3 regions of the Paraburkholderia sp. 32 genome follow, and region 3 is predicted to be linked to each of the others. Evidence: riboswitches for the same ligand, from Rfam matches in the RefSeq annotation. Region 3 holds a riboswitch; each other region holds the start of a gene.
The links. Region 3 has a riboswitch for cobalamin ahead of OKW26_RS37685 (TonB-dependent receptor domain-containing protein). Riboswitches for the same ligand answer to the same signal wherever they lie in the genome.
Positions count from the first base shown of each region.

Region 1 (6,723 bases), on a different contig from region 3:
CGCGCCAGCCAGGCGCGAACGCCCAGTCGAGCCACACGTTCGCGGTCTGCTCGGGGATGTTGTAGGGCACGTTGCCCGCGCGCGACACGCTCTGACCATCGACCGCCTCGTCGAAATCGTCGTACCGCGCGCGCAGCAGCGCCGCGTTCGCCTCGACCGACCAGCCGCCGCCCAGCCGCAGCGCGCCCGACCATTCGACGCCGCGCGACGACTGCCGGCCGACCTGCTCGCTCAGATCCGGGTTCAGCGGATCGGTGCTCACGAGGTTGCGCTTCACGATCTGGTACACCGCGAAGGTCCAGGAGCCGCGGCCGCCCAGCACTTCCTGCTTGATACCCGCCTCCCACTGCTGACCGGTCGACAGCGTGAACTGACTGTTCGATTGCGACAGCGTAATCAGCGAACTGACGCCGTCGGTGCCGGTGGTGTACTGTCCATACACGGACAGCGTCGGCGTAAGCGCGAACACAAGGCCCGTGCGCCATCCGGTATGGGCGAACGTCCTGTCGAACGACGCCGCCGCAGTCGTGGCAGTCGCGAACGTGTCGCGATGGAAGTCGATATGGTCGTAACGCAGGCCACTCACCCACGCGAGCCGGTCGGTCAGCTCGAACCGGTCCTCTGCAAAAAGGGACGCCTGATGCGTGACGGTGCGAAACGCGGGCACGGTCGGATCGGGACTGTCGAACACGCCCGGATCGAAACCGGATGCCGGCACGATCGACGAGCCGCCGTATGGTGAATTGCTTGTATCGACAAACGAGATCACATTGAAGTCCGCGCCGACGACCAGCCGGTTCTGATGGCCCCATGCATGCCCGTCGATCGTCGCGTCGAGCTGGTCACCGATCTGCCGCTGATGATGGAGGATCTCGATGTAATCACTGCGCAACACATCGCCATCCGGCTGCAGGGCGTAGCTCTCGCTATCGTGCCAGTGGCGGTTGGTCAGCAAATAATAGAGCTGGTTGCGCACCGTGATGCCAGGCATGGCGTGCCACTTCGCGTTCAGCCGCGTCCACTGGTCGTAATAGGAGATCGCGGAATCGGCGACGTTGTAGTTCTGGTACCGGAACGCCGGATTGAGCGCACCGTCGAGCACCGGAATGCCGAAATAGCGCGCGGGCTTCTGGCGCCCGTAGTCGTAGTCGAGTGTGAATGACAAGGTCGGATCGACGTCGAGGCGCAATGCGCCGCCGAGCGCCGTGGTATGCGAATCGCCGCGCGGTACCCAGCCGTTCGAGCGGTCATCGCTCACGTAAAAGCGGTATGACAGCATGGGCCCGAGCGCGCCCGTCGTATCGAGCGCCACGCGCTTCTCGCCATAGGCGCCCGCGCCGAGCTGGACCGTGGTCGCGTAGTCGCGCTGCGGCGCCTTCGGCACGACGTTGATCACGCCGCCGATGCCACCCTCGCCATAGAGCACCGACGCCGGACCGCGCAGCACCTCGATCCGGTCGACCGACCACGTATCGAACGGAAAGGTCACCGTGCCTGCGCCAGGATACATGCGCGTGCCGTCATAGAGCGTCGTGATCGACTCCGGCCCGCTGAAGCCGCGCACCGAGACCGACGTGCCGCCATTGCCGGGTGCCGCGTCGGTGGCAAAGCCGGCCGCACGCGTAATGGCCTCGTTGACCGTGGTGTCGCCGCGCACCTGAATCTGCTCACCGGTGAGCGTCTCGACGCTCGCCGGCGTATCGAGGCTCGACAGTCCAAGCCGGCTGCCGGTACGGATCGGCGTGCTCAGGTCCGGTGTATCCGTATGGCCCGATGCCTGGACCTTAACAGCCGGCAGCGTCTGTGCCGGCTCCTGCGCAGATTGCTTGCTCTCTGCGGCCGGGCCGCTGCCGTCATCAGCAAACGCGGACGACGCGCCGATCAGCCACGCGCAGCCGAGCATCCCCGCTGTGAGCTGACGTCTGCGGCGTCGCTGCGCTCGCGACGGCGAAAGGATCGAGGTTTTCTTCATTGTCCTGCTCTCTTTTCTTTTTTCTCTGGCGCTACCGTATGCGGTGCGCCTGTTTTTTATGCGCTCGACACACGTGCCGATCCACCATGTCATCGACGCAGTGAAACGCCGCACGATTGCCGGAAACACGAACCAGGCATGCCGTGCTGACCGGCGACACTTACCGGGTCAACACAGACGACGGGAGAAAAAGAGGAAGCAACGGGCAGCCGATGCCCGGTGGACACTGAGGATGCAGGTCATGACGGTTCTCCTGGGGTTTCGCGCCCCATGACAGGTGAAGGAAGACAAGGCCCAGGTCTGACTCCCGGTTTCAGGAAACCGGTCACAGTGGCGCGACCGCGCTGGATTTGCACCAGCTTCTGGGTCATCGCGCCAGCGGTCGGATCGCCCGCGATTCCGGCAGAACGATACCTAACCCGCATCGTAAACGCAACATAGTTGCGATAGTTAGAAAGGGGAACGCTATACTTGAGTCTGCTTCACCGCATACATTCCTGCATTCATGCCCCGCCTGATCCAGATCCGACGCAGTCCCATCCATGGCAAGGGTGTCTTTGCCGTTGCCGACATTCCGCGCGGCATGCGCATCATCGAATACAGGGGGGCGCGCATTACCCACGCGGCAGCACGACGCCAGCATCCCGTCAACGCTGAAGACCCGTTTCACACCTTTCTGTTTGCGCTGGGTGACGGACGCTACTGCATTGATGCGGGCACCGGCGGGAACGCCGCCCGCTGGATCAATCATCGTTGCGCACCGAACTGCGAGGCGGTTGAAGACTACGACCGCCAGGGGATCCTGCGCGTGTACCTCCATGCGAAACGCCTGATCCACGCAGGCGAGGAACTGAGCTTCGACTACAGCCTTCAGTTCGATCATCCCGCCACTGACGAAGACCGTCGCAACTACCTGTGCCGCTGCCGCTCATGGAACTGCCGCCGTACGATGCTGGCGACGGTTGAGGTGGACGGCATCGCCACCCCCCGGAAACTTTGTCGATGAACAGGAGCGCAAACCGGGACCCTACACGAGCGCAGGTCATCACGTCGTACGTCGATACGTTCGCCGCACTGCTGGGCGAGCCGATACCCCTTCCGGACATCTCACAGAGCACAGCGACGCCGAGAAGCGTGGACCGCACGCGGCCGCTTGCGCTGATCGTTTCACCCCACCCCGATGATGAATGCCTGACCGGCGGACTTGCGCTCAGACTGCAGCAGGAAGCAGGCTTTGAGGTACTGAACATCGTCGCTACGCTAGGCAGTAACCCGGGCCGCCGCAGTGAACGATGGAACGAGCTGTGCCATGCCTGTACCCGGCTTGATTTTGCGCTGCTGGATCCAGCCTTCGACGGTCGCCAGCCGGTCACGCCGGCGCGACGCCGCGCCGACCCGGCAGGCTGGGCCCGTGACGTCGACCGCCTCGCTGCGCTGTTCGACGACTATCGGCCGCGCATCGTCTTCTGCCCGCACGAGCGTGATGGCTCTGCGACGCACATCGGTGTCCACTGGCTCGTATGTGACGCCCTGCAGCACCATACCCACGCCGTCTGGCTTGCGCAGAACAGAATTCTGGGGTACCCTGGAGCAGCCCAACACGCTCGTCGAACTCGACAGCTCAAGCGTCGTGACCATGATCGAGGCGCTGACCTTCCACCGTGGTGAAATTGCCCGCAACCCCTATCACCTGCGCCTGATGTCATGGCTCGCGGACAGCGTGCGACGCGGTGGCGAGGCTGTGTTCGGTGCCGGAATGCAACCGCCGTCCTTCGCCTTCGGCGCGTTGTACCGGCTCGAGCGCTGGGCAGGCGGCCGGCAGACGGCAGTCGGGCGTCCGATGGCCATCGCTGCGAAGGATGGCCTGCAACCGCTGTTCGACCAGGGCATGCCGCCAGGTCCATGACGACGACCATACGACACGCGTGGCCTTGCCCGCGCAGGACGATGTATCATTCCATTATTGGACAGTTGCATCCACGGTCATCCATGCCTACCCGCCACTCTCCGCGCAAACATCCACCACACGCTCCTACCGACTGGCCATCGCGCCTGCGCGAGGCGGGGCTGCGCTCCACTGCGCTTACCGTTGCCGTGCTCGAACGCCTGGAGGGCGCCGATCAGCCCCGTTCGCACGAAGAGCTCGCCCGCGATCTGGGCGCCGCTACAGGTGCGGGAAAAGTGGATCGCGTGACCCTCTACCGGATCCTCGACCGGCTGACTGCCGTTGGCCTGCTCACCCGAATCCAGGGATCTGACCGCGCCTGGCGCCATGCAATCGCAAAGCACGAGACCTCCACTGGTTATTTCGAGTGCGATCATTGCCACAACATTTCTGCGCTTCCGGAAGATCCGGAACTGGCCGGTGTGCTCGCCCGGATCGAGCGCAAGCTTAGCCGCCGCGGCGTTCATAGCACGAACTCTGCCGTCACGATTCACGGTACCTGCCACGACTGCTCGACCCACGGCGTGTGAGCACGCAGGATCATTGCACCTGATTCGGCGGGTCCGAAAGCAGGTTATTAACGCCACTTTGTTGCATTAATAACCAACCCTGCTACCATGGGGTTTTCTGCTGGCGCCCGCCGTACCCATGATCTCGCCGATTCCCCAGAGCTTCGATGACTGGCAGCACTGCATTGAGCACGAGTGCGGCATCACGCTGACACCGGCGTTCATCCAGGCACGGCTGGCCGTACTCGGCGACCCCGACAATGCCGGGACGCAGCGGTTTGCGCGGCTCTACGGCGAAGTGCACCTGCAACGGGTACTGGACTGGTTTGCTGCCGCGCTGGAAAACACGCCACTTCGGGCATGACGCATCGGGTGTGAACCAATTCCCTCGTCTGCTGACCGCCCCCCAGGAGAATCTTCCCATCATGACTGCGTCGCTTCAATTCGCTCCTCGCACATCCGTCACCGAAGTCGAGGAAGGTCGCTCGCTCTCGCCCAGATTTGGCCCTGATGGACTGATTCCCTGCGTCGTCAGTGATGCGGGCCGGGACGACGTCCCGATGGTCGGCTACATGAACCGGGAAGCCCTTGCGCGGACGATCGAGACCGGTATCGCCCACTACTGGAGCCGCAGCCGCCAGACGCTCTGGTCCAAGGGTGCGACGAGCGGACTGACCCAGCGCGTAGTCGAGATGCGCATCGACGACGACCAGGACGCGCTGTGGATCCGCGTCGAGGTGGCGGGCAGCGGCGCGAGTTGCCACGTCGGTTATCGCAGCTGTTTTTACCGCGCGGTCGACCTGCCCGAAGCAACCTTGCGGTTCACGGAAGGTGCGAAGACGTTTGACCCCGTCGCCGTGTACGGCGACGCGCCCAATCCCACGCAGCTCTGACAGCTTCCGGGCGTCATGCCGGCGTGATCGCCATCGCCCTGTCGAAGCGGACCGGCTGTCCCACCGGGTATCCCTGCACGGCGTCATCGCGCATCACCACATGGCCACGAATGATTGTGGCGACCGGCCACCCCGTCACCCGCATGCCATCGTAGGGCGTCCAGCCACAGACGCTTTCGATCCAGCGGTTCGTGATTTCGCGCCTTGCCTTGAGATCGACGAGCGTCAGGTCGGCGTCGTAGCCCACGTTGATGCGTCCCTTTTCCGCTATCCCGAACACCCGCGCCGGACCCGCGCTCGTCAGTTCCACCAGACGCTGCAGCGACAGCCGTCCCTCGCTGACGTGATCGAGCATGACCGGCAATAACGTCTGTACGCCCGGCATGCCGCTGGGTGACTGCGGGTACGGGCGGCCCTTCTCTTCCAGCGTATGCGGAGCGTGATCACTGCCCAGCGTGTCCACGCGCCCCTCCCGAAGCGCGCGCCACAGCGCCTCCCTGTGCCGGGCCTCACGGACCGGCGGGTTCATCTGCGCAAGCGTGCCCAACCGCTCATAACATTCGGGCGCACACAGGGTCAGGTGGTGCGGCAGTACCTCGACTGTCACCCGGCTGCGGTGCGACGCCAGCAACGCGATTTCTTCCGCCGTCGAAACGTGCAGGATATGCAGCGGCCGTCCTGTTTCGCGCGCCATGCCGACGATCCTGCGCGTCGCATTGAGCGCGCTATCCACGTCACGCCAGCGTGGATGGTCGCGCACGTCGCCCGATGCTTCTGCGATTAACCGGCGCTCGCGCAGTCTCGCCTCGTCCTCCGCATGCACGGCCACCCGCCGCCGGCCGTGCTCGAGGATGCGCCGTAGTACAACGTCGTCATCCGCGAGCAGATCGCCAAACGAGCTGCCCATAAAAACCTTGATGCCGGCGCAGCCCGGCAACGCTTCCAGGTAGCCCAGCTCACCAGCGTTGACGGACGAGCCACCGATGTAGAACGCGATATCACACCACGCGCGTCCTGACGCTGCCGCGATCTTCCGTTCGAGGTCGTCGCGGCGCAGCGTCAACGGACTGGTGTTGGGCATCTCGAAAACGGCCGTCACGCCACCGAGCACCGCGCCTCGCGTGCCCGCTTCGAGATTCTCCTTGTGCTCGAGGCCCGGTTCGCGGAAATGGACCTGTGAGTCGATCATGCCAGGCAGCACGTGCAGGCCGTGTGCATCCACGACCTGGTCAGCGCTCCAGCCGCCCGCGTCGATCGAAACGATCCGGCCGTCAACGCAGGCAATGTCCGCCTGCTCACTTCCTTCCAACCTGACCACGGTACCGCCGCGCACGAGCAGGTCGGCATGACGGCTGGCGGCGCCCTTCGACGTCAGCATGCCGGTGCGCACGCCACAGCGCTGGT
Region 1 is NZ_JBNDKD010000001.1:2,133,562-2,140,284, reverse strand. Features, by position in the region: gene OKW26_RS09990 (TonB-dependent receptor) at 1-1,972, opposite strand, end outside; cobalamin riboswitch at 2,247-2,405, opposite strand; gene OKW26_RS09985 (SET domain-containing protein) at 2,478-2,978, shown strand; gene OKW26_RS09980 (PIG-L deacetylase family protein) at 2,975-3,640, shown strand; gene OKW26_RS09975 (hypothetical protein) at 3,609-3,878, shown strand; gene OKW26_RS09970 (Fur family transcriptional regulator) at 3,920-4,447, shown strand; gene OKW26_RS09965 (hypothetical protein) at 4,566-4,790, shown strand; gene hisI (phosphoribosyl-AMP cyclohydrolase) at 4,852-5,319, shown strand; gene OKW26_RS09955 (dihydroorotase) at 5,333-6,697, opposite strand; gene OKW26_RS09950 (6-pyruvoyl trahydropterin synthase family protein) at 6,691-6,723, opposite strand, start outside.
Region 1: it holds a riboswitch for cobalamin, as region 3 does, so the genes downstream of both, OKW26_RS09990 (TonB-dependent receptor) here and OKW26_RS37685 (TonB-dependent receptor domain-containing protein) in region 3, are expected to answer to the same signal.

Region 2 (6,723 bases), on a different contig from region 3:
GCCTTGTCCCGACGCGGGCGCGCTGATGAACAGCGCGGGGCACGCCCCGAAGGAAGTCCCCTGGGGGGGCGCCCCGGACGAAGCCCCGTTGGGGGACGTCGACATCGCTCAGAACTCCACGCCGCGCTGCGCCTTCACACCTTGCTCGCGATACGGATGCTTGATCGCGCGCATTTCGGTGACGAGGTCGGCAGCTTCGATCAGCGCGTCCGGCGCATGGCGTCCGGTCACGACGACGTGCAACATCGGCGCACGCGCGTTGATCACCGCGAGCACTTCGTCGAGCGGCAGGTATTCGTACTTCAGCACGGTGTTCAGCTCGTCGAGGATCACCATCTGGTAGTCGCCGCTTTCGATCATCCGCCGCGCTTCGTTCCAGCCTTTGCGCGCGGTCGCCATGTCGGCCTCGCGGTTCTGCGTGTTCCACGTGTAGCCGTCGCCCATCGTGACGAAATCGCATTGCGCGATCGCGCCGAGGAAATCGCGCTCCGACGTATGCAGCGCGCCCTTGATGAACTGCACGACGCCGAGCCGCATGCCGTGGCCGAGCACCCGCACGGCCATGCCGAACGCGGCCGTGCTCTTGCCCTTGCCGGTGCCGGTGTTGACGATCAGCAGGCCTTTTTCGACGGTCGCGCCGGCCTGCTTCTTTTCGTGGCCTTCGCGGCGGCGTTCGGTCATGCGTTGATGCGATTCCGGATCGGTTTTCATCGAGGGTCCTGGTTTTGAGAGGCGGGATGGGATGGGGGCGCGTCGCTAAGGGCAGCGTTGTTCGCCGCTGCGATCGCCACCGTGATGCCGGCGTGCGCGGTCTTGCGTACGATTAGACGGGCGTTTTGTGCGGTTGTGGTGGAGTCCGGCGCCGTTGCCGCCAGCAGCGCGCACGGCTCGCACACACCATCGACACCGAGATGCGCGTGTGCCGCCGCCGACGGCGACGCGACCGGTACCGCGGCGATCTGCTCGCGGCTGAACAGTTGCAGCGGCAGTTGATGACGTGAGCAGAATTCGAGCAGACCGGCTTCGTTGGCTTTGGTGTCGATCGTCGCGATCGCGCGGATCTGCTCGAAGGCATTCGATCCGAGCGCTGCGCGCACGGCGGCTTCGATCTCAGCGGCTTCGCTGTGCAAGCGGCAACCGATGCCGACGCTCAGCGTTTTGATCGCGCGTCCGAGTCCGTGTCGTGTCGCGCTCGCTGCCAGTTCGTGAGCAACGCCGGCGTCGCGTTTGGCCGCATCACGCGCCAGTGCGAGCGACGCCACACCGCCGATCACGACGATCGCCGGCGAGCCGAGCCCCGCGCGCGCCACCGCCTCGGCGAACTCGCGAAGCGGCGCGAGCACATGACGATGCTCAGGCCGCGTCGCCGACTCGATCGCCGCGCACGGCGTGTCGGCGGACATGCCGGCCGCGAGCAATGCGCGGGCGATCTCGCCGAGCCGGCGCATGCCCATGTAGATCACCAGCGTCATGCGCGTCGCAGCGAGCGCGGCCCAGTCCGGTTCGCCACTGCCGGCGCCGTGGCCGGTGACGAACACGACGCCCTGCGCGAGATCACGATGCGTGACCGCGATACCGAGCGCCGCGGGCGCCGCGATGCCGGCCGTGATGCCGTTGATCACGTCGACTTCGATACCCGCGGCCTGTAGCGCCTGCAACTCTTCGCCGCCGCGGCCGAACACGAACGGATCGCCGCCCTTGAGCCGCGCGACGCTGCGCCCCGCGCGCAGATGCCCGAGCATTTGCGCGACGATGTCGGCTTGCGGCGTCGACGGATGGCCGCCGCGCTTGCCGACGTACACGACTTGCGCGTCGGTGCGCGCGAACTGCAGCACGTCGGGATTCACCAGATCGTCGACGAGCACGACATCGGCCTGCGCGAGCGCACGGGTGGCCTTCAGCGTGATCAGTTCGACGTCGCCGGGACCGGCGCCGATCAGCCAGGCGCGCGTCATCGCGGCGTGCATGGCGCGCGCCATGCGGTGATGGAAGAAGAGAAGCGGCGTGCGACAGCGCGCGCGGCGGTGAATATAGAGGTCATGCGCAACTGCGAATCCGGGCACGCGCGATGCCGCGCTGCTACGCCTTCACATCCGTTCCCCGCGGATTCCGGCGGCCGGCGGCGCCACGTGATGCACGGATGCAATGCGGCACCGCCTCCGCGTCTGGCCGGTATCCGGGCTGGCGGCCTCATGCGCTTCGCCTTCCCGTCCCGGTTTGTGGATTCGCGGGACAGTGGCATCAAAAAACGCATGCGCGGCACGTCGGAATCGAAGGCGAATCGAATCGCGCGCCGCAGGTCGCTTACCGTTGCGGGGACAGCACAGGTTGAACGCGCGAGGCGCTGCCTGTTTCCCGTTTAACTGCACACGCGAGCGCATGTGCGGGCACCAAACGCGCGCATACGATAGCACATGGCGCCTTGCCGGATAAGCCTCGGCGGCGCTTTCCGGCTCTGTGCGTTGCTTGACTGCGCAACGCCGCGGGCCTACACTCGCACGCACTTTGGGTGCTCGCGTGCGCGCTCGTGCGCATGCAGTTAAACGGGAAACAGGGAGCCACCTGCTCTGGAGCGGCTAACCTGTGCTGTCCCCGCAACGGTAAGCGAAAAGCGGTTCCGGCTTGATAGCCGGGCACCGCAGTGCCGGCTTCGATGTCCTCGCGCAAGCTCGCGTGGACATTTCACCACTGGACGAGAAACCACTCGGCCGGGAAGGGGAAGCGGCGCTTTCGCCAGCCCGGATACCGGCCCAAAGAAGCAGAACGACCGCCGCGGGGATGCGGCGGCGCGTTCATGACCTCAGTTCCGCTTTCTGTATTTCCGTTGTCGCGGCAATGCCGTCGTTCGTCCCCGTGTCTGGTGATCGCTGGTACTGCTGCGCGTGCTTCATTCGCTCCATTCGCCAGCCGACGCGGACCCACGCGCGGACTTTCCGGCATACCGATCAACGCCAAGGGATGGACCTCACGATGCAAACTCAATTGCGCAAGATCCCCGTCACGATCGTCACGGGCTTTCTCGGCAGCGGCAAAACCACGCTGCTGCGGCACATTCTTCAGCATGCGGGCGGCAAGCGCATTGCGGTGATCGTCAACGAGTTCGGCGAGCTCGGCATCGACGGCGAAATCCTCAGGGGCTGCGGCATCGGTTGCGATGAAAACGGCGTCGAGACCGAAGGGCAATTGTATGAACTCGCGAACGGTTGTTTGTGCTGCACAGTGCAGGAAGAATTTTTCCCGGTGATGGAAAAGCTCGCGGAGCGCCGCGATGAACTCGATCACGTGCTGATCGAAACGTCGGGGCTCGCGTTGCCGAAGCCGCTCGTGCAGGCGTTCAACTGGCCGCAGATCCGCAATGGCTTCACGGTCGACGCGGTGGTGACGGTGGTGGACGGCCCGGCCGCCGCGAGCGGCCAGTTCGCCGATAACCCGCTCGCCGTCGATGCACAGCGCAAGGCCGATCCGAATCTCGATCACGAGTCGCCGCTACACGAGCTGTTCGAAGACCAGTTGTCGGCGGCCGATCTGGTGATTCTGAACAAGACCGATCTGATCGACGACGCGCGGCAGCACGAGGTCGAAGCCGCGATCCGCGCGGAGATTCCGCCGCAGGTGAAGATCGTGCGCGCGCAGCAGGGGCGGCTCGACCTGCATACGCTGCTGGGCCTCGAAGCGGCGTCGGAAGAGACGATCCACCTGCGTCATGACCACCACGGTTCCGCCGACGACCCCAATCACCACCACGATGAATTCGATTCGGTCGTCGTGCAGGCATCCGTACCGTCGCGCGACGCGGCCCTCGCCGCCTTGCAGACGCTCGTCGAAACCCACACGATTTACCGTGTCAAAGGCTTCGCGGCACTGCAGGGCGCGGCGATGCGTCTCGTGATCCAGGGCGTGGGCCGGCGCTTCGACAGCTACTTCGACCGGCGCTGGCAAGCGGGTGAAAATGGCGACGGCGCGTTGAGCCGCTTCGTGCTGATCGGCGCAGACCTCGACCAGCACGCGCTGCAACAGGCGTTCGACGCGGCGCTCGGCGCGACGTCGAACGCGACGGCATAAACGGGCGCACCAGCATGCATCTGCTGCGCACGACGCCGGGCGGCTTCGTCGACGATACGCAGGGCGTGATCCGCATCGATCAGCAGCCCGCCGAGATCGTCGTGCTCAGTTCCGCCGACACCACGCTGTCGCTGCTCGCGAGCGTAGTGCCGCGTCTCGGCGACGGCTTTCCGAGCGTGCGGCTCGCGAACGTCACGTATCTGCGTCAGCCTGCCTCGGTCGACTTCTATCTGGACGACGTGTTGCAGCATGCGCGCGTGGTCGTCGTCGATCATCTCGGCGGCGAAACGTATTGGCCGTACGGCATCGAGCAGGTGGTCGCGCTCGCGCAGCGCAAACAGCAAACACTCGCGATGTTTTCCGGCGATCTGCAGGAAGACCCGAACCTGCTCGCGCGCAGCACCGCGAGCGCCGAGTTGTGTCAGCAGCTGTGGCGCTATCTGCGCGAGGGCGGTCCGCAGAACGCCGAGGCGTTTTTGCGCTGCATCGCGTATCGCGCGCTCGACTGGGGGCGCGAACCCGATCCGCCGCGCGCGTTGCCGGCCGCGTCGCTGTATCACCCCGAGCGCGATACCCCCATCGTCGCCGACTGGCAGGCGCGTTGGCGGCAAGACGCGCCGGTCGTCGCGATTCTGTTCTACAAGGCGCATCTGCAGGCCGCCAATACCGCGGTGTTCGATGCGCTGATCGACGCGCTCGAAGCGCAAGGGCTCAATCCGCTGCCGCTCGCGATCACGTCGCTGAAGGATGCGGTGAGCCGCGATGTCGTGCAGTCGCTGTGCGCGCAACATGGTGTCGCGCTCGTGCTGAACACGACCGCGTTCGCCGCTTCCGCGATCGACGACCCGGAGCCGCTCGCGCTCGCCGGCGACGCGCCGGTGTTTCAGGTGATCCTGAGCGGCGGCAATCGCGAAGACTGGCTGAAGGACAACCACGGCCTCAATTCGCGCGACATCGCGATGCATATCGCGCTGCCCGAAGTGGACGGGCGCATCATCACGCGCGCGATCAGCTTCAAGGGGCTCGCGTATCGCTGTGCGCATACGCAGGTCGACGTGGTCCGCTATCAGCCCGACCTCGAACGGGTGGGCTTTCTCGCCGAGCTGAGCCGGCGCTGGTGCCGTTTGCGTTCGCTCGATAACGCCGACAAGAAAGTCGCGTTGATTCTCGCCAACTATCCGATGAGCGAAGGGCGCATCGGCAATGGCGTCGGGCTCGATACGCCGGCGTCGGTGGTCGGCATTCTGTCGATGCTGCGCGATGAAGGTTATCGTGTCGGCGAACTACCCGAAAACGGCGACGCGTTGTTGAACAGGCTGACCGAAGGCGTGACCAACGATCCGGTCGTACGCGATCTGCGTCCGGCCCTGCAAAGCCTCGCACTCGACGACTATCTCGCGCATTTCAACGCGTTGCCGGCGAGCGTGCGCGACGCGTTGAACGCTCGCTGGGGCAAGCCCGAGCAGGACCCCACGCTGCGGCGCGGCCGCTTCATGATCGCCGGCTGGCGCTGCGGCCAGGTGTTCGTCGGCATTCAGCCTGCGCGTTCGCGCGAGCACGGCGACTACGCGAGCTATCACGATGCGGAGCTCGTACCGCCGCACGCATACCTCGCGTTCTATTTCTGGCTGCGCCATCAGTTCGGCATCGACGCGGTCGTGCACGTCGGCAAGCACGGCAACCTGGAATGGCTGCCGGGCAAAAGCGTCGCCTTGAGCGACGCGTGCTGGCCCGATCTGATTCTCGGACCGATGCCGCATCTGTATCCGTTCATCGTCAACGATCCGGGCGAGGGCAGCCAGGCGAAGCGGCGCGCGCAGGCGGTGATCATCGATCATCTGATGCCACCGCTTACACGCGCCGAAAACTATGGGCCGCTGCAGGACCTCGAACGCCAGGTCGACGAATACTACGAAGCATTGATGGTCGATTCGCGTCGCGCGAAGCTCTTGCGTCGCACGATTCTGACGACGATCGTCGAGCATCGGTTGCACGAAGAGCTGAGTCTCGCGGCGCCGAACCGACAGGACGATGAAGACGCGCTGCTCACTCGCGTCGATGCGTGGCTGTGCGAGCTGAAGGAAGCGCAGATTCGCGATGGCCTGCATACGTTCGGGCAGTCGCCGCGCGGCGTGCAGCGGCGCGACACGCTGCTCGCGCTCGGGCGCTTTCCGGTCGGCGATGGGCAGGGCGGCAAGGCGGGGCTCGTCGACGCGCTGGCGCGCGATCTGCGCATCGATCATCGGTTCGACCCGTTGACGGTGGATTGGGCCGCCGCATGGGACGGTCCGCAACCCGAGGTATTGCAGCGGGTCAGCGATGCGCCGTGGCGACATTACGGCGATACGCGCGAGCGGTTGGAATTGCTCGCGGGCGAGCTGTTGCGCGGCGTCTGCGGTGTCGATTGCGATGATGCGGATCGTTCGCAGGCCGTCCCCGTAGCTGACGAAAGTCTGCCGCAAGCGGCACAGGTGATCGCACGCCTGCGCGACGACGTGCTGCCGCGTCTCGACGCCTGCGGCCCGCAGGAAATGACGCAGCTAAAGCGCGGCCTCGAAGGACGTTTCGTGCCGCCAGGTCCGAGCGGTTCGCCGTCGCGCGGTCGGCCCGACGTGCTGCCAACCGGCCGCAACTTCTATTCGGTCGACACGCGCGCGGTGC
Region 2 is NZ_JBNDKD010000001.1:2,707,672-2,714,394, reverse strand. Features, by position in the region: gene OKW26_RS12580 (cobyrinate a,c-diamide synthase) at 1-105, opposite strand, end outside; gene cobO (cob(I)yrinic acid a,c-diamide adenosyltransferase) at 109-711, opposite strand; gene OKW26_RS12570 (cobalamin biosynthesis protein) at 708-1,142, opposite strand; partial or broken gene cobA (uroporphyrinogen-III C-methyltransferase) at 1,218-1,955, opposite strand; cobalamin riboswitch at 2,151-2,410, opposite strand; cobalamin riboswitch at 2,491-2,768, shown strand; gene cobW (cobalamin biosynthesis protein CobW) at 2,971-4,062, shown strand; gene cobN (cobaltochelatase subunit CobN) at 4,077-6,723, shown strand, end outside.
Region 2: it holds a riboswitch for cobalamin, as region 3 does, so the genes downstream of both, cobW (cobalamin biosynthesis protein CobW) here and OKW26_RS37685 (TonB-dependent receptor domain-containing protein) in region 3, are expected to answer to the same signal.

Region 3 (6,723 bases):
GTGCCTTCGCCGAGCCGCATGTCGAGCGACAGCAGCGGCTGCGCGCCGAAATGATCGAGCATGCGCCGATGCCCGGCCTCGTTCGACGCATGCGCGAACACGCAGTACTCGCGTACGTCGGGCGAGAACGCATCGGCGACCAGCAGCGCGGACGTCGCGATGAAGCCATCGACGAGGATGGTCATGCGCGCCTCGGCGGCCGCCAGATACGCGCCCGCCATCATCGCGATTTCGAAGCCGCCGAAGGTCGCGAGCACGTCGAGCGGCGCACGTGCATCCGCATCGCGCGCGAGCGCCGCCGCGAGCACGTTGCGCTTCTTCGCGAGTCCGGCATTGTCGAGACCCGTGCCGCGGCCGACGCAGTCGTCGATCGGCACGCCGCACAGGCGGCTCATCAGACACGCGGCCGCCGAGGTGTTCGCGATGCCCATCTCGCCGAAGCCGATCACGTTCGTGCCGAGCGCCGCGTGATGACGCACGCGCGCGGCGCCCGCCTGCATCGCGGCGAGCGCTTCGGCGTGCGTCATCGCGGCTTCGTGTGCGAAGTTGCGCGTGCCGGGCCCGACCGGAATGTCGACGAGTCGGTCCGTGGACGGCAGCGGCGTCGCGATGCCCGCGTTGACCACTTCGAGTTCGAGACCCGCGACGTGACTGAGCGCGTTGATCGCCGCGCCGCCCGCGATGAAGTTCGCGACCATCTGCGCGGTCACCGCTTGCGGATAGGGGCTCACGCCTTCGGCGGCGATGCCGTGGTCGCCCGCGAAAACGATCATCGCGGGACGCTGCACGGTGGGACGCGTACTACGCTGGATCAGGCCCATCTGGCGCGCCAGCGTTTCGAGCCGGCCGAGGCTGCCGAGCGGTTTGGTGCGCGTATCGATGATCCGCTGCAATTCGGCGCGTAGCGTCTGATCGAGCGGCGCGACTTCGGGCAAACCGGCTGGGTGTGGGATGCGAGTCATAGGTGTGATCGAAACAAGGGATAGGAATAAATATCAGCCTGACTGTGCGTCATGGCCGGCAGGCGATTCGTGACGCGCGCGCGGCGCGGGTATCAGCGCCTCGTGCTCGCCGTCGCGAATCAGAATCAGCGGATAGCCGAACGCGCGGCTCGTCAACGCGGGCGTCAGCACGTCGCGCACTGGGCCCGCATACGCGCCGCCCGCGCCGTCGAGCAGCAACGCGTGCGTCGCGAAGCGGCGCGCGAGGTTCAGGTCGTGGCACGAGAACAGCACACTACGGCGCGGTTCGCGCGTCCATGCGACGAGCGCTTCGAGACAGTCGACCTGATGATGCAGGTCGAGATGCGACAACGGTTCGTCGAGCAGCAACAGCGGCGCGTCCTGGCACAGCACCGCCGCGAGGGCAACGCGCTGACGCTCGCCGCCCGACAGCGACAGCACGTCGCGCGCCGCAAAGTCCGCAAGGCCGAGCCGTTCGAGCGCCGCCCGCGCGGCCGCGCGATCCTCATCGCGCTCCCAGCCCCAGCCGCCCAGATGCGGGAAGCGGTTCAGCAGCACGATGTCGAGCACGCTTGCGTCGAACGCATCGGCCGCGCTTTGCGGCATCAGCGCGCGGCGCCGTGCGAGCGGCAGCGGCTGCCAGTCGGCCACGCGCACGCCATCGAGTTCGACATGGCCCGCCGCCGGATGCAACAGCCCCGCCAGCGTCGATAGCAAGGTGGTCTTGCCCGCGCCGTTCGGCCCGGCGATGCACCAGATTTCGCCCGCATGGAACGTGTGCGTGAACGCGTCGAGCAAGGTGCGCGCGCCGGCGCGCAACGTCAGGCGCTGCATGCTCAGCATCGAACAGGTGGGACTGGGTTTGGCTCGTATCATCGGCGGCGTTTGAGCAGCATCCACAGGAACACCGGTACGCCCACCAGCGACGTGATCACGCCGACCGGCAATTGCGCGGGCGCGATCACGGTACGCGCGATCAGATCCGCGCCCATCACCGCGACACCGCCGCCGAGCGCGGCCGCCGGCAGCAGCATGCGCTGATCGTTGCCGAACGCGAGCCGCAGCATGTGCGGCACGACGAGACCGACGAAGCCGATCGTGCCCGCGGTCGTCACCGCCGCGGCCGCCGCCAGCGACGCGACCAGGTACACACGCAAACGCAGCGGCATCACGGCGACGCCCAACGCCTGGGCGGCCGCGTCGCCGCGCAGCAACAGGTTCAGACGCGGCGCGGCCGGCACGATCGCAAGCAACACGAGCGCGAGCGCCATCAGCGCGGTCCACGGCAGCGCGCCGCCGTTCAGGTCGCCGGTGAGCCAGAACAGCATGCCGCGCAGACGGCTGTCGGGCGCGAGATTGAGCAGCAGCGTGATCAGCGCGCCCCACCCGGCCGCGATCACCGCGCCGGTCAATAGCAAACGGGGCGACGTGTCCTGCGGCTCGCCGCGCCATAGCTCGCGACGCGCGAGGCCGAGCACCAGCAGGATCGACACGAACGCACCCGCGAACGCGCTCGCATCGACGAGCCACCATGCGCCGCCCGCGATCATCGCGACGAGCGCGAACGTCGCCGCGCCGCCCGACACGCCGAGCACGTATGGCTCGGCCAGCGGATTGCGCAGCAGCACCTGCAGCAGCGCGCCGGCGAGCGCGAGCAACGCGCCGCACGCGAAGCCCGCGAGCGCGCGCGGCAAACGCAACGTACGCACGATTTCGCCGGCGAGATCGTTGCTGCCCGTGCCGCCGAACGTGTGCGTCGGCACGAGCGCCGCAAGCACGCGCGACGGCGCGAGCGGCACACTGCCGAGCACCAGCGAGGCGCCGAGCACCGCGATGGCGGCGAGCGCGAGGCCGAGCCAGATCGCGGCCGCGCGTTTCGCGTTCATCGGGCGCGGCGTCGCCATCGCGGCGCACAGCGAAGCGGACGCGCGGCTCATCCGCGTGCGCTCACGCATGCGGCCACCCCGGCGCGCGCGTCACTGCTGCTGCCAGCCGAGCGTGAGATACGCACCGCGTCGCGGCGAGTTATACGAGTAGGCCGTTTCATAATCCTTGTTGAACAGATTGTCGATTTGCGCGCTGACGTACCACGCTTTGGTGACGTTGTAGCGCGCCGACAGATTCACGATGCCATAACCGCCGAGGTTGCCCGTGCTATCGGTACGCGGACCGCTGACGATCCACTCGCCGCCAACCCGCCATCCACCGATACTGCGATTCACCGCGAACGACCCGAACCGACGCGCGCGCCGCACGAGGTCGGTCCCGTTGTCGAGATCGACCGGGTTCTGCAGCGTCACCGTTGCGCGCACGTCGGTCTTGCCGACATGACCGCTCCACGATCCCTCGAGTCCCTGCACCTTCGCACGGCCGACGTTCTCCGCGAGGTAGATGCCGGGGATCGTCTGCACGTAGTCGATCAGATTCGTATAGCGCGTCTGGAATGCGTTCAGACGCATCACGCCGAGCGCATCGGTCGCATACTGCAAACCGGCTTCGACCGAATGACTGCGCTCGGGCTGGATCGACGGGTTGCCGCTGATCGGATAGTACAGATCGTCGAAGCTCGGCGCGCGGAACGCATCCGAATAGCTTGCGGTTACCTTCCAGCGCGACGTGATGTCGAATCCGTAGCCGAGATAGTAACTGTTCGCTCCACCGAAATCGGAGTACTGGTCGCGTCGCACGTTGGCCTGAATCTGGTTGCGGCCGAAGCGCGCGCTGTAGCCCGCGAAGACCGAATCGACGTGACGGTCGGGCGCGGCGAACGTGTCGGAGTCGAGCGTCTGGTCGAGATGCTCGTAGCCGAATTGCAGCTTCTGGTGCGCGGCGAGCGCGAAATCGTTCTGCCACGTGTACTGGCGATTGTCGGTATCGAAGCGGCCGTTGTAGATGCCATTGGTGTTCGACACGCTGCGGTCGTCGCCCTCGGCGAGCGTGACGTGGGTGGTCCACCAGTCGGTCAGCTTGCCGTTCGCGAATACCGACACCTGACGCACCTTGCTATAGAGATTGTTCAGATCGGTGGGCTCGCCGTACGCATTGTCGTAGCTGTTGTCGTTGTTCGACTGGAAATAGCTGACGCCCGCGTCCCACCTGTCGGTGAACTTGTGACGCAGCGACGCGCTGATGCTCTCGTTCAGATTGCCGTTTGCGTTCGGATTCGCGTTCGGCGCCTCGAGCGGATTGAGCGACGAAAAGCCGTCGTCCTTCGTGCGCGCGAGCGAAATATTGAAAGTCGTGCGGCCGTCCTGATCGAGCGCGCCGTTCACGCCGGCCGTTTGCGTCTGCGTGCGATAGCTGCCGTAGCCGACCGAAAAATTGAAACGCGGCGGATGATCGCCGCCGTCTTTCGTGAACACCTGCACGACGCCGCCGATCGCGCCCGAGCCATACAACGCCGACACGTTGCCGTTCACCACTTCGACGTGATCGACCTGATCGAGCGGAATCTGTGCGAGTTGAGCTGAGCCGAGACTCACCGAATCGACGCGCACGCCGTCGATCAGCAGCAGCGATTGCGTCGACGATGCGCCGCGCAGAAAGAGGCTCGTGGTCGAACCGGGGCCACCCGTGCGCGAGATTTGCGCGCCTGGCGCGAGTTGCAGCAGGCCGGGCAGATCGGTCGCGGTCGTGTCGGCGATGTCCTGCTGATCGAACTGCGTAGTCTGCGGGATCGCATCGCGCAACGCTTGCGGTCCGCGTTGCGCGGTCACGACGATCGGCGACAGCACGTTGCCCGACGCATCGGTGGAGGCGGCATTGGCAGCGATTGCAGCGTTTGCGGCGGTAGCATCCGTGGCGGACGATGAAGACGAATACGGCGTCGCAGACGCGGACGCGGGCTCGGCGCTTTGCGCATGCACGACGAGCGGCAGGCTCGCGAACGCGAGCAGCGTTGCGCGGGCGATGGGGGACAGCATGGGATGACATTCCTGTGGATAGCGTGCGCGGCCTGCTTCCCCGCAGGCCGACGCGTCACGAGGCGCCCCCTTGTTTAGCGTTTTCGCGGGGGGACGTCCCTCTTTTCTGGCCGGTATCCGGGCTACGACACATCGATCCGCCTTCCCACGCGTGACGCGCAGTGGCACACTCGCACGTTGAACTTCCAACCTTGCGACCAGGACCGACCTGCATGAGCACATCACATGCGGTCGCTTACCGTTGCGGGGGCAGCGCAGGTTCGCGCATCCGGTTTTGGCACCGCGCGCGTCCTGCTTCCCGTTTAACTGCGCGCGCCGAGAAGCGCGCGCGGGCACCAGAGTGCGGGAAGTTTACGAGCGGCCTCGCGGGGCGTCAAGAAAGGTCAACCGGAGCGCAATCGGTTCTGTTGAATGCAGGTTATTGTCCGATGGATTACCGGTTTTTTACCTTATGGTCGACGACACGACATGCAACGAACCTGCACGTAGCGATGCTGTTACGTCTCGAAACGAGACAATTGTCGGAACCTGTAATATTCCGCGCTAAAATGCGATGTCTTTAGAGGACGCAGCACATGCTCACCGAACTCGAATCACTCTCCCAGAACATCGGCAAGCTGATTGCGATCAGCCAGCGCCACAACGAAGCGCGGCTCGCGCTCGAAGAGCAGCTCGCGCAAACGCGTGCCGAAGTGCAAGCCACGCATGCGGAACTCGCGCAATTGCGCGAAGAGCGCGACGCACTGCAGGCGGAACGCGACGCGCTGTCCGCCAAGATCGACGACGCTCAGGTGCGCCTGAATGCGATTCTCGAAAAATTGCCGCGCGCACGCGCGAGCAGCGAACCGGATAACCAGCTCGATCTGCTCGAGTCCGCCCAGCCCGGACACGAGGAAGCGGAAAGCGACGTGAGCCGACACGGAGAAAGCGCATGACCACCAAGCAGATCGAAGTATCGATTCTCGAAGTACCCTATCGTCTCGCCTGCTCGCCGGAAACGGAAGGCGCGCTGCTCGAGGCGGTCGCGCGCGTCGACGCCGAGATGAAGAAAATCCGCAGCGGCAGCAACGTGCGCGGCACCGATCGCATCGCGGTGATGGCTGCGCTGTCGCTGGCATCGGAACTGCTTAAGCTGCAAAGCAGCGTGCGACACGGAGAAGCATTTCCCGCTGAAGAAATCCGGCGTACAATGCAGCAAATGAACGAACAGCTAGGTACTGTGATCGAGCAGTACAGCTTGCAGTAAGCAGTAGTGGGCCGGTTTCGAATCGGTCACGTGTTGAACGGTTTGGGTTGTAGCTTCATCGGTTTAGCTTCCCTGCCTGGTTCGCCAAGGTCATACATTCCTTGAACCAATGCCATGTGCACGGTTGCGGAAATTTGTAGCACGGGTGTGCGCGTCACTCAGTCTGATGTACCCGAAGTGTTGCTAACTGCGACCAATTCTGAACCCTCGGTTCAGGATGCCGGCCTAGCGGCTAAGGCGGGGACCTTATCTGGAACGGCATCGGACTTCGGTTCGATGCCGTTTTTCTTTGGTCGTCGTTTTTTCGTTTGAGCGCCTTTTTCAGGGGTTTTTCCGTACACGCCTGCTGTTGTTGCGCTTCGTTCAATCTCATACGCTCACTCCGATTCATGCGCTACTGGCTGATGAAGTCCGAACCGGACGAAGCAAGCATCGACGACCTCGCCAACGCACCTCATCGCACCTTGCCGTGGACGGGCGTACGCAACTATCAGGCGCGCAACTTCATGCGCGACGTGATGCAGGTCGGCGACGGCGTGCTCTTCTATCATTCGAGCTGTCCGGAGCCCGGCATCGCGGGCATCGCGGAGGT
Region 3 is NZ_JBNDKD010000003.1:3,206,310-3,213,032, reverse strand. Features, by position in the region: gene cobT (nicotinate-nucleotide--dimethylbenzimidazole phosphoribosyltransferase) at 1-962, opposite strand, end outside; gene OKW26_RS37695 (ABC transporter ATP-binding protein) at 996-1,805, opposite strand; gene OKW26_RS37690 (FecCD family ABC transporter permease) at 1,835-2,899, opposite strand; gene OKW26_RS37685 (TonB-dependent receptor domain-containing protein) at 2,939-4,885, opposite strand; cobalamin riboswitch at 4,977-5,240, opposite strand; gene OKW26_RS37680 (ATPase) at 5,461-5,820, shown strand; gene OKW26_RS37675 (cell division protein ZapA) at 5,817-6,131, shown strand; RNA gene ssrS (6S RNA) at 6,198-6,379, shown strand; gene OKW26_RS37665 (EVE domain-containing protein) at 6,521-6,723, shown strand, end outside.